3 regions of the Cellulomonas jepli genome follow, and region 3 is predicted to be linked to each of the others. Evidence: riboswitches for the same ligand, from Rfam matches in the RefSeq annotation. Region 3 holds a riboswitch; each other region holds the start of a gene.
What was found. A riboswitch is a leader RNA that binds a small molecule or an ion and turns the genes downstream of it on or off. The one in region 3 is predicted to bind cyclic di-AMP.
Positions count from the first base shown of each region.

Region 1: another riboswitch for cyclic di-AMP. It lies ahead of AB6N24_RS10105 (C40 family peptidase); the one in region 3 lies ahead of AB6N24_RS09060 (C40 family peptidase).
Region 2: another riboswitch for cyclic di-AMP. It lies ahead of AB6N24_RS08940 (C40 family peptidase); the one in region 3 lies ahead of AB6N24_RS09060 (C40 family peptidase).

Region 1 covers NZ_JBFTER010000034.1:2,797-7,474, reverse strand. The annotation lists gene AB6N24_RS10115 (hypothetical protein) at 5-604, opposite strand; gene AB6N24_RS10110 (NAD-dependent epimerase/dehydratase family protein) at 939-1,931, shown strand; gene AB6N24_RS10105 (C40 family peptidase) at 2,008-2,817, opposite strand; cyclic di-AMP (ydaO/yuaA leader) riboswitch at 2,820-3,001, opposite strand; gene AB6N24_RS10100 (N(5)-(carboxyethyl)ornithine synthase) at 3,266-4,417, shown strand; gene AB6N24_RS10095 (hypothetical protein) at 4,519-4,678, opposite strand, start outside.
Region 2 covers NZ_JBFTER010000028.1:27,920-32,597, forward strand. The annotation lists gene AB6N24_RS08915 (hypothetical protein) at 1-226, opposite strand, end outside; gene AB6N24_RS08920 (TetR/AcrR family transcriptional regulator) at 407-985, opposite strand; gene AB6N24_RS08925 (hypothetical protein) at 1,157-1,285, shown strand; gene AB6N24_RS08930 (DUF2269 domain-containing protein) at 1,288-1,797, shown strand; gene AB6N24_RS08935 (hypothetical protein) at 1,809-2,069, opposite strand; gene AB6N24_RS08940 (C40 family peptidase) at 2,086-2,742, opposite strand; cyclic di-AMP (ydaO/yuaA leader) riboswitch at 2,895-3,076, opposite strand; gene AB6N24_RS08945 (heavy metal translocating P-type ATPase) at 3,291-4,678, shown strand, end outside.
Region 3 covers NZ_JBFTER010000029.1:2,336-7,013, forward strand. The annotation lists gene AB6N24_RS09050 (universal stress protein) at 1-188, opposite strand, end outside; gene AB6N24_RS09055 (HNH endonuclease) at 359-859, opposite strand; gene AB6N24_RS09060 (C40 family peptidase) at 1,073-1,828, opposite strand; cyclic di-AMP (ydaO/yuaA leader) riboswitch at 1,831-1,982, opposite strand; gene AB6N24_RS09065 (iron-dependent transcriptional repressor DtxR) at 2,289-2,990, opposite strand; gene serC (phosphoserine transaminase) at 3,086-4,240, shown strand; gene AB6N24_RS09075 (MFS transporter) at 4,260-4,678, shown strand, end outside.

The sequences.
Region 1 (4,678 bases), on a different contig from region 3:
CACGTCAGGACTCCTCGGTGAGCTGGAGGGGGCGCCGGCCGGGACGCGGGTCGGCGGTGTGCCCGTGGGCGGCCTCGTCGGCGGGTGCCGACGGGGCGGGAGGGGCGGCGCCGTCCCGGGCGAGGGTCGCGCCGAGCAGCGAGGTCGCGACGAAGCCCGCGCCGGCGGCGAGCAGGACCGCGGTCGCCGCGGCCGGGGACGTCCCCACGACGCCCGACGGGTCGGCGGTGTACGCCGCCTCGTACGCGCCGGCCAGCGCGGCGGCGCCGAGCAGCGCGGCCCAGAGCGGCAGCGCCCCGCGCGTCCCGGCGGCGAGCAGCGTGCACGCGAGCACCACGAGCAGCGCGGCCACGGCGCGGCCGCTCGGGGCGTCGGGGAGCAGCGCGGCGCGCAGCAGGTACCCCACCCAGGCGGCCGCGAGGCCCGCGGCGAACGCGCCGGCGCGCTGTGCGGGGGAGCGGTCGGGCACGAGCCCGAGGGCGCCACCGAGCGCGGTGCCGAGCAGGGCGACGGCCTGCGTCTCGGGGCCGAGCACCCCGGTGAGCAGCACGAGGACGGCGGCGAGAGCCGCGAGGACGGACCCGGCGAGCAGAGGACGTGTCATGACCACCTCGGTGTGGTGCGTGCGCCCGGGGGCGCACGAGGGCGTGCGGGACCGTGCGACCGGCCCCTCGTGGAGCGGGGTGGCCGCGCGTGGGTGTCGCGGTGCTGTGCGTCGGTTCGCGGTGGTGGGCCGCGAGCGGGTGGGGGAGCGCGGCCGTCCGGCGGGGCAGCCGGCGTCGTTGCCGGTCCGCCCCACCGGAGCGGAGCGACCACTGTCTAGCAGCGCCACGGATACGGCGAACAGTCGGTACTAGGTACTTGGCCCCGGATCGGCTCACATCGTTATGCCGCCGTGATCTCCGTCACTCCCCGGCCGTCCGGGTTAGCGTGCCGTCATGAGTGCTCTCTCGGTCCTGTTCCTCGGCGGCAGCGGCATCATCAGCTCCGCCTCCACCCGCCTCGCCGTCGAGCGCGGCCTCGACCTCACGGTCCTCAACCGCGGCGAGAGCACGACGCGCCCGCTGCCCGACGGCGTCCGGACGGTGCGCGCCGACGTCCGGGACCCGGCCTCGGTCCGCGAGGCGCTCGGCGACCGGGAGTTCGACGCCGTCGTCGACTGGGTCGCCTTCACCCCGGAGCACGTGCGGACCGCCGTCGAGCTGTTCACCGGGCGCACCGGCCAGTACGTGTTCATCAGCTCCGCCTCGGCGTACCAGACGCCGCCGGCCCGGCTGCCGGTGACAGAGTCGACCCCGCTGCGCAACCCGCACTGGCAGTACTCGCGCGACAAGATCGCGTGCGAGGACCTGCTCGTGCGGGCGTACCGCGAGGACGGCTTCCCCGCGACGATCGTGCGGCCCTCGCACACGTACGACCGCACGCTCGTGCCGCTCGACGGCGGCTGGACGGCCCTCGAGCGGATGCGCCAGGGCAAGGAGGTCGTGGTGCACGGGGACGGGACGTCGCTGTGGACCCTCACGCACCACACCGACTTCGCCCAGGGGTTCGTGCCGCTGCTCGGCCACCCGCGCACGCTCGGGGAGGCGTTCCACCTGACGTCGGACGACGTGCTCACGTGGGACCAGATCACGCACGCGCTCGCCGCCGCCGCCGGGGTCGAGGCCCGCATCGTGCACGTGCCGTCCGACGTCATCGCGTCCCACGACCCCGAGTGGGGCGCCGGGCTGCTCGGCGACAAGGCGCACTCGATGGTCTTCGACAACACCAAGGTGCGCAGCGTCGTCCCCGGCTACCGCGCGACCGTGCCCTTCGAGCGGGGCGCACGCGAGATCGTCGACTGGTTCGACGCCGACCCGACCCGCAAGGTCGTCGACGCGCGGCTCGACGCGCTCATGGACCGGCTCGTCGAGACCTACCGCGTGCGCTGAGGCGGCGCGCCCGGGAACGACGAGAGCGCCCGTCCCCCGGAGGGGCGGGCGCTCTCGTGCCGTGCGGACGCTGAGGTCAGCCGACCCGGATGAAGACCGGGCTGGACTGCCAGATCGAGCGCAGCTGGATCGTCTTGCCCGGGCGGGGCGCGTCGAGCTGCATGCCGTCGCCGGCGTAGATCGAGATGTGGCCGGGCGACCAGATGAGGTCACCGGGCTGGGCGTCGGCCCGCGAGACGACGGTGCCGGCGTAGCGCTGCTCGCCCGACGTGCGGGGGAGCGTGATGCCGACCTGCGCGAACACGTAGGACGTGTAGCCCGAGCAGTCGAAGCCGTCGGGGGTCGTGCCGCCCGAGACGTACGGGACGCCGACGTACCGGGCCGCGATCTCGACGATCGCGTTGCCGACGGCCGAGGCCGGGACGGAGACCGCGGTGGCCTCCTCCTCGGCGGGGGCCTCCTCGACGACGGCGGCACGCGCGGCGCTGCGCGACGTGCTCGCGGCGCGCGTCTCCACGACGGGCTCCGGCTCGGGCTCGGGCTCCGGCGGGGGCGGCGGCGTGACGGCGGTCAGCGTCGGGGCGTCGAAGCCCCACACCGCGTCGGGCGCTGCCGCGACGACCGGGGAGGTCTCGAGGATCGCGCGGGCCGAGGCCGTGAGGACGGTGCTGTCGACCGCGGCGAGGGAGGCGCCACCGGCGCTGCTGCCCTCGGCGGAGGCGGGGACCGCGACCATGCCGATCATGAGGCCGGAGCCGGCCGCGACGACCGCCGAGCGGCGACCCGCCGTGGCGATGCCGGCGCTGGTGGCCGTGGCGAGGTCGGTGAGGGGGGTCGTCGGACGACCGGGTGACCGGCGACGGCCGTGAGACGTGCTCGAGGGCATGCAGAACCTCTCCAGACGCCTACGAGGTGAGCTGTCGGGTTCGGGCTGGAGAACGCCCGGCCGGTCAGGTTCGACCGGCTTCACCCCAAGGACACCGCACGGATGCCCACAAGTGGGTCCCCCGCTCCTGCCAGCGAGACTCGAACTGACCGCGGGTGGTGGCAGGACTCGGCGATCCACCTCAGGCCGCCCCAGGAGGGTGGGGCGCGACGATGTTAGGCACGGCCCTCGCGATATGTCACGGCAAGGTCACGGGTGAACACGTGTCCAGGTCGCACGATCACCCGAAGGGATGACGTGGGTCACGCCGAGAACGGGAGATCCCCGCGTAAATCCGGCACGAGCACCCGATCGGCAGCGCCCGGGATGTGACGAGCGCCTCACTCTCCCGGCCCGGGCGTACGCTCGCGGCACGGGGTCGTCGCGACCCCTCCGAGGGGGGCACGTGATGGGTCCGCTGAGCCTGGGTGTCATCTCGACGTCACGCAAGGAGGACGAGCGGCGGTTCGCGATCCACCCCGCGCACCTCGAGCGCATCGACCCCGGCCTGCGCGCGAGGACCACGCTCGAGGAGGGCTACGGCGAGCGGCTCGGGGTGCCCGACGCGGAGCTCGCCCTGCTCGTCGGCGGGCTCGCGCCCCGCGCGCAGGTGATCGCGGAGTCCGACGTGGTGCTGCTGCCGAAGCCCCAGGTCGAGGACCTCGAGGCGATGCACGCGGGCCAGGTGCTGTGGGGCTGGCCGCACTGCGTCCAGGACGTCGCCCTCACGCAGGTCGCGATCGACCACGGGCTGACCCTGCTCGCGTTCGAGGCGATGAACCACTGGGCCGACGACGGCGGGTTCGGCCTGCACGTCTTCCACAAGAACAACGAGATCGCCGGGTACTGCTCCGTCCTGCACGCGCTCCAGCTCGTCGGGCTGACCGGCGACTACGGCCGGCGGCTGTCCGCGGTGGTCCTCGGCTTCGGCGCCACGGCCCGCGGCGCGGTGACCGCGCTCCTCGCGCACGGGGTGCACGACGTCGAGGTCGTGACGCACCGGGGCGTCGCCGCGGTCGGGGCGCCGATCCACCAGACCCGGATCGTGCACCTCGAGCCGGACGGCCACGTGGACACCGGGGAGGGGCGCGTGGCGGTCGCGGAGCTCCTCGCCGGGCACGACGTCGTCGTCAACTGCACGCTGCAGGACCCCCAGCACCCGGTGGTCTACCTGCGCACCGAGGACCTCGCGGCGTTCCGGCGGGGCAGCCTCGTGGTCGACGTCTCGTGCGACGCCGGGATGGGCTTCGAGTGGGCCCGGCCGACCTCGTTCCGTGACCCGGCGTTCGAGGTCGGCGACCACGTCACCTACTACGCCGTCGACCACAGCCCGTCCTACCTGTGGAGCTCGGCGTCGTGGGAGATCAGCGAGGCGGTGCTGCCGTTCCTCGCGGGAGTCATGGGAGGGCCGGACGCGTGGGCGCGCGACGAGACGCTGCGCCGCGCGATCGAGGTGCGCGACGGCCACGTCCTGAACCCGGCGGTCCTCGCGTTCCAGGGCCGCGCCGCCGAGCACCCGCACGAGCGGACGGCGACGAGCCGGGTGCCCGCCGTGCGCTGAGCACGGGCGGACGATGACCGGCCGGGTGCCCGCCGCGCGTGAGCACGGGCGAGCGGGCCGACCGGGCGACGGGGGAGCGCCCGTGCGGGACGTGCGCGGACTCAGAGCCTCGCGTGCAGGCAGTGCGTGCTCACGTTCTCCGTCGCCTCGTCGAGCAGCGCACGCAGCGCGGCGTAGCGGGCGCGACGGGCGTCGGCCCCCGGCTCGCGGGCGCCGTGGCGCTCGGCCGCCTGGTGCGCCTCGGACGTCGCACGGGCCAGC
Region 2 (4,678 bases), on a different contig from region 3:
ATGCCAGTGCCGGGGTCGCTCTGGGTGGAGCGAATGGGTCGCGCCCGTTCAGGAGGATGGTGGGCGAGCCGGTGAACGCGAGCTCGGCTGCCTCCTCGCGCGTGGTGACCAGCCGGGTCTGGACCGCGACGTCCGGTAATCCGACGTCGTCGAGTGCTTGTCGCGCCAGGGCGACCGCCGCATCCCCGTTCGGGCAGTCCTCCACGATCAGCACGCGTACGTCCATGTGTTCATGATGCGCCCACGCTGTGCGGCTCGTCCCTCGAGCGCGCCGCGCGCGTTCACCCGCGGGTCTACGGGCAGGGCACTGAGGTAGCGCCTCGCCGACCTGCAGCCGACGCGCTGTGGGGTGGAGCGAAGGCGCGCGCCCGACGGGCAGAGCGGAACGTCGGTCTCGTCGGGTTCCCTAGCTTCCGGCAGCACGCGGCCGAAGGGCGTCCATCACTAAGTCGGTGATCACCCTTCGAGCGTCGGGTGCCGTGGCCTGGCGCGCCGCGCCGAGCGCATGAACGCAGTAGATGGCGAGCACGTCGACGTCGACGTCGACGCGAACTCGGCCTCGGCGGCTCTCTTCTCCGAGCAGGTCACGAAGGAGCGCGTGCAGTTCGTGCTGAGCCTCGGCGACGTACCCCTCGAAGTGCAGTCCGGCCGTGGCCGGCTCCTCGCTGTGCGCCGACGACAGACTGGCGTACGCCTCAAGCACGGCGCGCAGGGCGTGATCGGAATCCGTGGAGTGGGCGCGGACGTGGCGCAGATGCTCCAGGTGGCTGCGCACCTGGCGCTCGTGCCACGCGAGCAGGAGCTCGCGGGTGTCCGCGAAGTACCGGTAGAGCGTGCCTCTGCCAATCCCGGCCCGCTCGGCGACCGCCGACATGGTCAGGCCGGTCGGACCAGCGTCCGTGTAGATGGCGCCGACGGCGTCGAGCACGGACTCGCGCACGGCGTGGCGGTGGGCGTCGACCGAGTCGCGCCAGAGCAGCGGCATGCCCCCACCGTACCCACCCGAGTGACAGGGCGTCTGCCATGTGACACTGTGTTCCATAAAGCCGACCGAGGAGCTCTCGTGGACACCACACCGGATCGACCGTCCTCCCCATCAGCCGACCACGTCCGGACGGAGCGCCCGCGGGCACCGCGTTGGGTGAAGGTCCTGGCCATGCTCGGCGCCATGGTGGCGGCGTTGGTGGTGATCGCCCTGCTGGTCGGCGGCGAGCACGGCCCGCAGCGCCATGGGGCGGCTGGCGCCGAGGCGGGTCCGACCGTCGATTCGGGGGCGCGGGGGTGAGGATGTCGCCAGGGCTGCGCAAGGGAGCGCTGTGCCTGCACATCACGTCCTCGGTCGGGTGGACCGGGGCGGTGCTGACGTTCCTGGGGCTGTCCGTGGTGGCGATCACCGCACGGGAGGACGCGACGGTGCGCGCGATGTACGTCGCGATGGATGCGCTGGCGTGGACGGTGCTCGTGCCGCTGGCGCTCGCCTCACTGGCGACAGGGCTGGTGCAGTCGCTGGGCACGGTGTGGGGGCTCGTGCGGCACTACTGGGTGGTGACCAAGTTGGTGCTCACCGTGGTGGCCACATTCGTGCTGGTGCTCTACACCCAGACCCTCGCCACGCTGGCCGAGGTCGCGACGGACACCTCGAGCGGCGAGCTCGACGCGCTGCGCTCGGTCTCACCGGTGGTGCACGTGGTCCTCGCGCTGGTAGTGCTGCTGGGCGCGACGGTCTTGTCGGTGTTCAAGCCCAAGGGCCTGACGGCCCGCGGGTGGCGGCTGCAGCAGCGCACGCGGGCCGCCTGACCCCGGCGGGGCTAGGTCTCGCGGGCCGCGGGGTCGACGGCTTCGGCGCTGTGCTGCAGCTTCGTCCCGGGTTCGACGCCGGCTTCCTCGAGCCGCCAGATGAGCTCACCGATGGTGCGTTGCACCTCGCGCCACTGGGCTTCGGGGTGCGTGGCGCCGCCGTCGACGGCGCGGTGGGCGTCGAAGGACGTCAGGTACGCCTTCAGCCCGGCGCCCAGCAGCATGAGCTCACGCCCGGTGAGGGTGACCTGGTGCGGTGCGTCGTTGTCCACCGGGCCACCTACCGGGTCAGCCGACGCGGATGAAGGTGGGGTTGGTCTGCCAGATCTCGCGGATCTGGATCGTCTTGCCCGGGCGGGGGGCGTCGACCTGCATGTTGTCGCCGGCGTAGATCGAGATGTGCCCCGGGGACCAGATGAGGTCGCCCGGCTGGGCCTCGGCGCGGGAGACGACCGTGCCGGCGCCGCGCTGGGCGGAGGACGTGCGCGGGAGGGTGATGCCGACCTGGGCGTACACGTAGGACGTGAACCCCGAGCAGTCGAAGCCCTCGGGGGTGCTGCCGCCGGACAGGTAGGGCACCCCGACGTAGCGGGCCGCGATCTCGACGATCGCGTTGCCGTTCGCCGACGCGGGCGCCGCAGCGCCGATCGGCTCCGCCTCGGCGGCAGGGGCCTCCTGCGCGGCGGGCTCGGCTGCCGCGGCGCGGGCCGCGCTGCGCGAGGCAGGCGCCGGCGCGGGCTCGGGCGCTTCCTCGACGACGGGCGGCGGGGCGACCGCGGTCAGCGTCGGTGCGTCGAAGCCCCAGACGGCGTCGGGGGCGGCGGCCACGACCGGGGAGGTGTGCACCAGCGCGTGCGCGGAGGCAGTCAGCGCAGCGGTGTTGACGCCGGCGACGCTGGCGGCGTGGGTACCGGACCCGTGCGCGGATGCGGGCACAGCCACCATCGAGAGGAGCAGACCGGACCCGGCGGCGGCGACGGCCGAGCGGCGACCAGCGGTGGCCAGGCCCGCGCTGGTCGCGGTGGCGAGGTCGTCGAGAGAGGTCGTGGGGCGACCCGGTGAACGGCGACGGCCGCGGGTGGCGCTCGAAGGCATGGTGAACCTCTCCAGACGCCTACGAGGTGAGCTGTCGGGTTCGGGCTGGAGAACGCCCGGCCGGTCACGTTCGACCGGCTTCACCCCAAGGACACCGCACGGATGCCCACAAGTGGGTCCCCCGCTCCTGCCAGCAGGACTGGAACTGACCGCGGGTGGTGGCAGGACTCGGCGATCCACCTCAGGCCGCCCCAGGAGGGTGGGGCGGGTCGATCCTAGGTGCCCCCTCGCGCGAATGTCACGGCGAGATCACGCTGGGAGGGCCACACGCCGCACCACGTGCTGGTCACCGCGACATGACCGCCCGAGCGGGAATGCCCACGCACCGGGACACGTTGTGCGCTGGTATACCCCCCAGGGGTATCCGTAGCGGGTAGGTCGTCGAGGAGGGCCGGATCATGAGCACGTCGCATCCCGAGCACCACACCACCCCGCCAGGTGCCGAGCACACCGGCCACCACGGCACGCCGGCGAGGGTGACCCCGGGCCCGGAGCCGACGGCTCACGGTGAGCACCACCCGGTGCACGCCCAGCACCACCCTGACCACGGCGCGCACGGCCACACCGACACCGCCCACGCCGAGCACGATCACCAGGGGGCGGCGCCGGCGGGTGGCCACGAGCATGGGCACGGTGGCCATGGTGGGCACGGGGACCACGTCGGGCAGTTCCGGCGGCTGTTCTGGCTGACGCTCGTACTGGCGGTCCCGACGGTGCTGGCCAGTGAGATGTTCGCGGCGCTCCTGGGGTACTCCCTGCCGGACGCACCCGCGATCGCGTGGATCTCACCGGTGCTCGGCACGATCATCTATTTCGTCGGCGGGCGACCTTTCCTGGTCGGGGCGGTCAGCGAGCTGCGGGCACGCAAGCCCGCGATGATGCTGCTCATCGGCATGGCCATCACGGTGGCGTTCGTCGCGTCCTGGGGCTCGAGCCTGGGGGTGCTGTCCCACGAGCTCGACTTCTGGTGGGAGCTCGCGCTGCTGGTGGTCATCATGCTGCTCGGGCACTGGGTCGAGATGCGGTCCCTGGCCCAGACGTCCTCCGCGCTGGACTCCCTGGCCGCGCTGCTGCCCGACGAGGCCGAGCGCGTCGACGGAGACACCATCACGGTCGTCGCCCCCGCGGACCTGCGCCTGGGGGACGTGGTGATTGTGCGCCCCGGTGGACGGGTGCCTGCCGACGGGGTCGTGGTCGACGGGTCCGCCGACGTCGACGAGTCGATGATCACCGGGGAGTCCCGCCCGGTCCGGCGCGGCGCAGGTGACCACGTCGTGGCCGGGACCGTCGCCACGGACTCCGCGATCCGGGTCCGCATCGACGCCGTCGGGGACGACACCGCCCTGGCCGGCATCCGCCGCCTGGTCGAGCAGGCCCAGTCCTCCTCCACCCGCGCCCAGCGCCTGGCCGACACCGCCGCCGGGTGGCTGTTCTGGTTCGCGCTCGGCTCCGCCGCCCTCACGCTCGCCGCGTGGCTGACGTGGGGCACCCCGGAGACGGCGTGGATCCGGGTCATCACCGTCCTGGTGATCGCCTGCCCCCACGCCCTGGGCCTGGCGATCCCGCTGGTGGTCTCCATCGCCACCGAACGCGCCGCCCGCGGCGGGGTGCTCGTGAAGGACCGCATGGCCCTGGAGCAGATGCGCACCGTCGACACCGTCCTGTTCGACAAGACCGGCACCCTGACCAAGGGTGAGCCCGCCCTGACCCACATCGCCGTCACGGGCACCCGCACCCAGGACGAGGTCCTCGCCCTGGCCGCGGGCGCCGAGGCCGACAGCGAGCA
Region 3 (4,678 bases):
ATCGCGGAGTCGTCGAGCGCCGCGTAGCCGCCGTCGAGCGAGGCGGCCGTGAACGACGGCAGCGAGTAGGAGCACACGATGTGCAGCCGGCGTCCGTGCACCTGCGCCTGGGCGGCGGCCCAGTCGAGCGCGTGCAGGCTCGCCGCCGAGCCGTCCACCCCCACGAGTACGACGTCGTCGCGCGTCATCACCGGCACCTCCTGGTCGTCACGCCACCCAGTCTGCCCCCGATCATGCCCCGGCCGGAAACTTTCGGGAGGCGTTCTTGGGGGACGCTTGGCGTGCAGGACGCGCGGCGGCACGCACGGAGCCCGGCGGGTGGGACCCTCAGCCCGGCGGCGCCCGCCCGGGACCGCCCTCAGGCGACGAGGTACGCGCTCCAGGTCGGCTCGTCGACGTGGGAGCCGGCCATGAGCGCCGCCAGCCCGCGCGGTGCGCGCGGGACGAACGGCAGCTCCCAGCCGATCTCGTGCAGCAGCCGGTCGGCCTTGCGGTGGTTGCACCGGCTGCACGCCGCGACCACGTTGGTCCACTCGTGCCGGCCGCCGCGCGAGCGGGGCAGCACGTGGTCGACCGTGTCCGCTCCCCCGCCGCAGTACGCGCAACGGTGGCCGTCGCGCTGCAGGACCGTGCGCCGTGTCGGGGCGACCGCCTTGCGCATCGGCACGTGCACGTACCGGGTGAGGCACAGCACGAGCGGCAGCGGGAGCGAGGTGCGTTCGGAGTGGAGCTCACGCCCGTCGGTCTCGAGGATCGATGCCTTCCCGGACATGACGAGCGTGACGGCGCGGTGCACGCTCACGACGCAGAGGGGTTCGAGACTGGCGTTGAGAAGCAGCGTCCGGTGCGTCACGGGCATCAGCACGGCGGGCTCCTGTCCAGATCGGTGGACCCGCCTGGCTGGCGGGTCCCTGGGGGAGTGCAAGCGCGACCAGAGTACGCGGCGACGAGCCCCGCGTCCCTCGACTGTGGCACGAGCGCGGCGTGAACGCCCGGTGACTTCCGGACGCACGTCCAGGGCCCCCTGCGCGCGGTGGCGTGCAGGGGGCCCATGAGGAGCGGTGCGGGGGGCTCAGCCGATGCGGATGAAGACCGGCGAGCTCTGGTAGATGTTCCGGAACTGCACGGTCTTGCCGGGCGACGGCGAGTCGATCTGGTCGTCGCCGCCGGCGTAGATGCTGATGTGGCCGGGGCTCCAGATCAGGTCTCCGGGGAGCGCGTCGGCCCGCGAGACGATCGTGCCGGCCCCCTTCATCGCGGACGACGTGCGCGGGAGCGAGATGCCGAGCTGGGCGTAGACGTACCCGACGAAGCCTGAGCAGTCGAAGCCCTCGGGCGTCGTGCCGCCGGCGAGGTACGGGGTCCCGACGTAGCGGGCGGCGATCTCGAGGACCGCGTTGCCCGACACGGACTGCGGGATCGGGTTGTTGACCGTCGCGGCGGCCGTGCGCTCGGCGCTGCGGCTCGCGGCGGTGCGTGCGGCGCGGGTCTGGGCGACCGGCTTCGGGGCCACGGTCACGGCCGGCGCCTCGAAGGACCACGCGGCGTCCGCCGGGGAGGAGACGACCGGCGAGGTCTGGAGCACGGCCCGCGCGGAGGCGGTGAGCGCGGAGGTGTCGACCGCCGGCAGCGCACCCGCGGCACCGGCGCCGGGGGCGGCACCCGCAGGGCTGATCATCGTGGCGACGAGACCGCCCGACGCGGCGACGATCGCGGCCCCGCGGCCCACCGCACCCATCGAGTCGGACGCCGCGGAGGCGAAGTCGGTCAGCGGGGTAGCAGGGCGTCGTGCAGAACGGTGCCGCGCGCGCGTCATGCTCTCGGTCACTGAGTGCCTCTCCTGTCGCCTGCGAGGTCAGCTGTCGGGTTCGGGTGGGAGAGCACCCGGCCGTCGGGATGCGAGCATCCGTCGGGCTTCACCCCAAGGACACCGTTGCCGGTGCCCGTCATGGGTCCCCCGCCCCTGCCGGCGAGTTGAACGGACCGCGTGCGGCGGCAGGGCTGGGCGAATCCGCACGAGGGCTTCCCCGAAGGAGGGTCCGGGTGAAGCAGGACGAACGTACAGGAGTCCTCGCGAGAATGTCACGTATCCGACACGTCCGTTTCGTCCCCTCCTCCGGACGGGCCGCGGCACCCGCCTGCCCCCTCCCCCGGACGGGTCCCGCGGCTGCACGACGACACCCCGCCGGCACGGTGACCGACGGGGTGCCGTGCGCCTCGGCGCAGGTCAGCGGAGGTCGCGCCCGGCGCACCGGAGCCGCCGGGCGGCCGGGAGGCCGGGCGGCCGGTCAGCGGTTGCCGACGAAGATGTGGCGCGCGACGTCGTCGGGCAGGTCGAGGACGGTCGCCGCGCCCGGGGGTGCGATGGTCACGACGCCCGGGCTGCGCTCGACCGTCACCGTCACGCCCGGACGGATCCCCGCCTGCGCGAGCCGCGACAGCAGCTCGACGTCCGGCTGGATCGGCTCGCCCAGGCGCGCCACGACGACGTCGTCGAGCCGGCCCGGCGCGGCGTTCGCGACCGTGAGGAGCGACGTGACGCCGTCGAGGAACTGCTCCGACGTGCTCGTCTCGCCGATCTCCGCGAGCCCCGGGATCGGGTTGCCGTAGGGGTCGAAGTGCGGGTGGTCCAGCAGCGCCGCGAGCCGGCGCTCGACGCGCTCGCTCATGACGTGCTCCCAGCGGCACGCCTCCTCGTGCACGAACTCCCAGTCGAGCCCGATGACGTCCGTCAGGAGCCGCTCCGCGAGCCGGTGCTTGCGCATCACGCGGGTGGCCTTCGCCAGACCCAGCTCGGTGAGCTCGAGGTGCCGGTCCCCGCTCACCACCACCAGGCCGTCGCGCGCCATCCGCGCCACGGTCTGGGAGACCGTCGGGCCGCTGTGCCCGAGCCGCTCCGCGATGCGGGCGCGCAGCGGCGTGATGCCCTCCTCGGTGAGCTCGTACACGGTCTTCAGGTACATCTCGGTGGTGTCGATCAGGTCGCTCACGCCGCAGCCTCTCGCTCGTCGCTCTCGTCGTCGTCGCTGGCCACCAGGGTAGGCGGTCCGGCGGCGACGGCCCCCGACGCCGTATCGTCTGCACCGTGCCCGAGGCCCACGACACCGCGCCCGCGATCCCTGCGATCACCGTCCCCGCCGACCTGCTGCCCGTCGACGGCCGGTTCGGCTCCGGCCCCAGCAAGGTCCGCGCCGCGCAGGTCGAGGCGCTGGCGTCCGTCGGTCGCACGCTGCTCGGCACGTCCCACCGCCAGCCGCCGGTGCGCGCGCTCGTCGGGCGCGTCCGCGCGGGCCTCGCCGAGCTGTTCGACCTGCCCGACGGGTACGAGGTCGCGCTCGGCAACGGCGGCTCGACCGCGTTCTGGGACCTCGCGACGCTGTGCCTCGTGCGCGAGCGCAGCCAGCACGTGAGCTTCGGGGAGTTCGGCGCGAAGTTCGCCACGGCCGCCGCGCGGGCGCCGTTCCTCGGCGAGCCGACCGTCCGCACCGCGCCCGCCGGACAGCTCGCGCTGCCCGAGGCGGAGGACGGCGTCGACGTCTACGCGTGGCCGCACAACGAGACCTCGACGGGCGTCGCCGCGCCGGTGCGCCGCGTGGCGGGCTCGCGCGAGCAGGGTGCCCTGACCGTGGTCGACGCGACGTCCGCCGCCGGCGGGCTCGCGGTCGACGTGAGCGAGACCGACGTCTACTACTTCGCGCCGCAGAAGTCGTTCGCGTCCGACGGCGGGCTGTGGCTCGCGGTGCTGTCGCCCGACGCGGTCGAGCGGGCCGCGCAGGTCGAGGGCAGCGGTCGCTGGGTGCCCGAGTTCCTCTCGCTCACGACGGCGGTCACGAGCTCGCGCCTCGACCAGACGCTGAACACCCCGGCGCTCGCGACCCTCGTGCTCCTCGCGGAGCAGCTCGACTGGATGCTGTCGCACGGCGGGCTCGCCTGGGCCGCCGCACGCACCGCGGAGTCCGCGGGGCACCTGTACGGCTGGGCCGCGCAGCGGGAGTGGGCGACGCCGTTCGTCGAGGACGCCGCGGCGCGCTCGAACGTCGTCGGCACGATCGACCTGGCGCCCGAGATCGACGCCGCCGCGGTGGCCCGTGTGCTGCGCGCGCACGGCGTGGTCGACATCGACCCGTACCGCAAGCTCGGCCGCAACCAGCTGCGCGTGGCGATGTTCCCCGCGGTCGACCCGCAGGACGTGCTCGCGCTGACGCGGTGCGTCGACCACGTCGTGGAGCAGCTGGGCTGAGCACGGCTCCGGTCCCCCGGTGAACGCCCGCCCCGCACCCGCCCGGCTCGTCCGGGACCGGGTCACGGCTGCGCTCTACGCCTGCTTCGGCACGTGGGGGTGGTTCCTCTACAGCTTCGTGCCCGGGCTGCCGCTGCTCGCCGACGAGCTCGGGATCACCCGCGCCCAGGCTGGCCTGCACACGACGTTCATGGCGTGCGGCACCCTGACCTCGGGCTTCACGAGCGCCGCGCTCGTGCGCCGGCTCGGGCGTCGCGGCGTCCTGCTGCTCGCCGCCGGGCTGCTCTCCGCCGGGGTCGTCGCGCTCGTGAGCGCACCCGGCCTGCTCGTGACCCTGCCCGCGGCGACCGTCGTCGCGACCGGCGGGGCGCTGTTCATCGCCGCCGCGCAGCCCGCGCTCACGGTGCACCACGGCGCCGCGGGGCCGGCCGCGGTGAG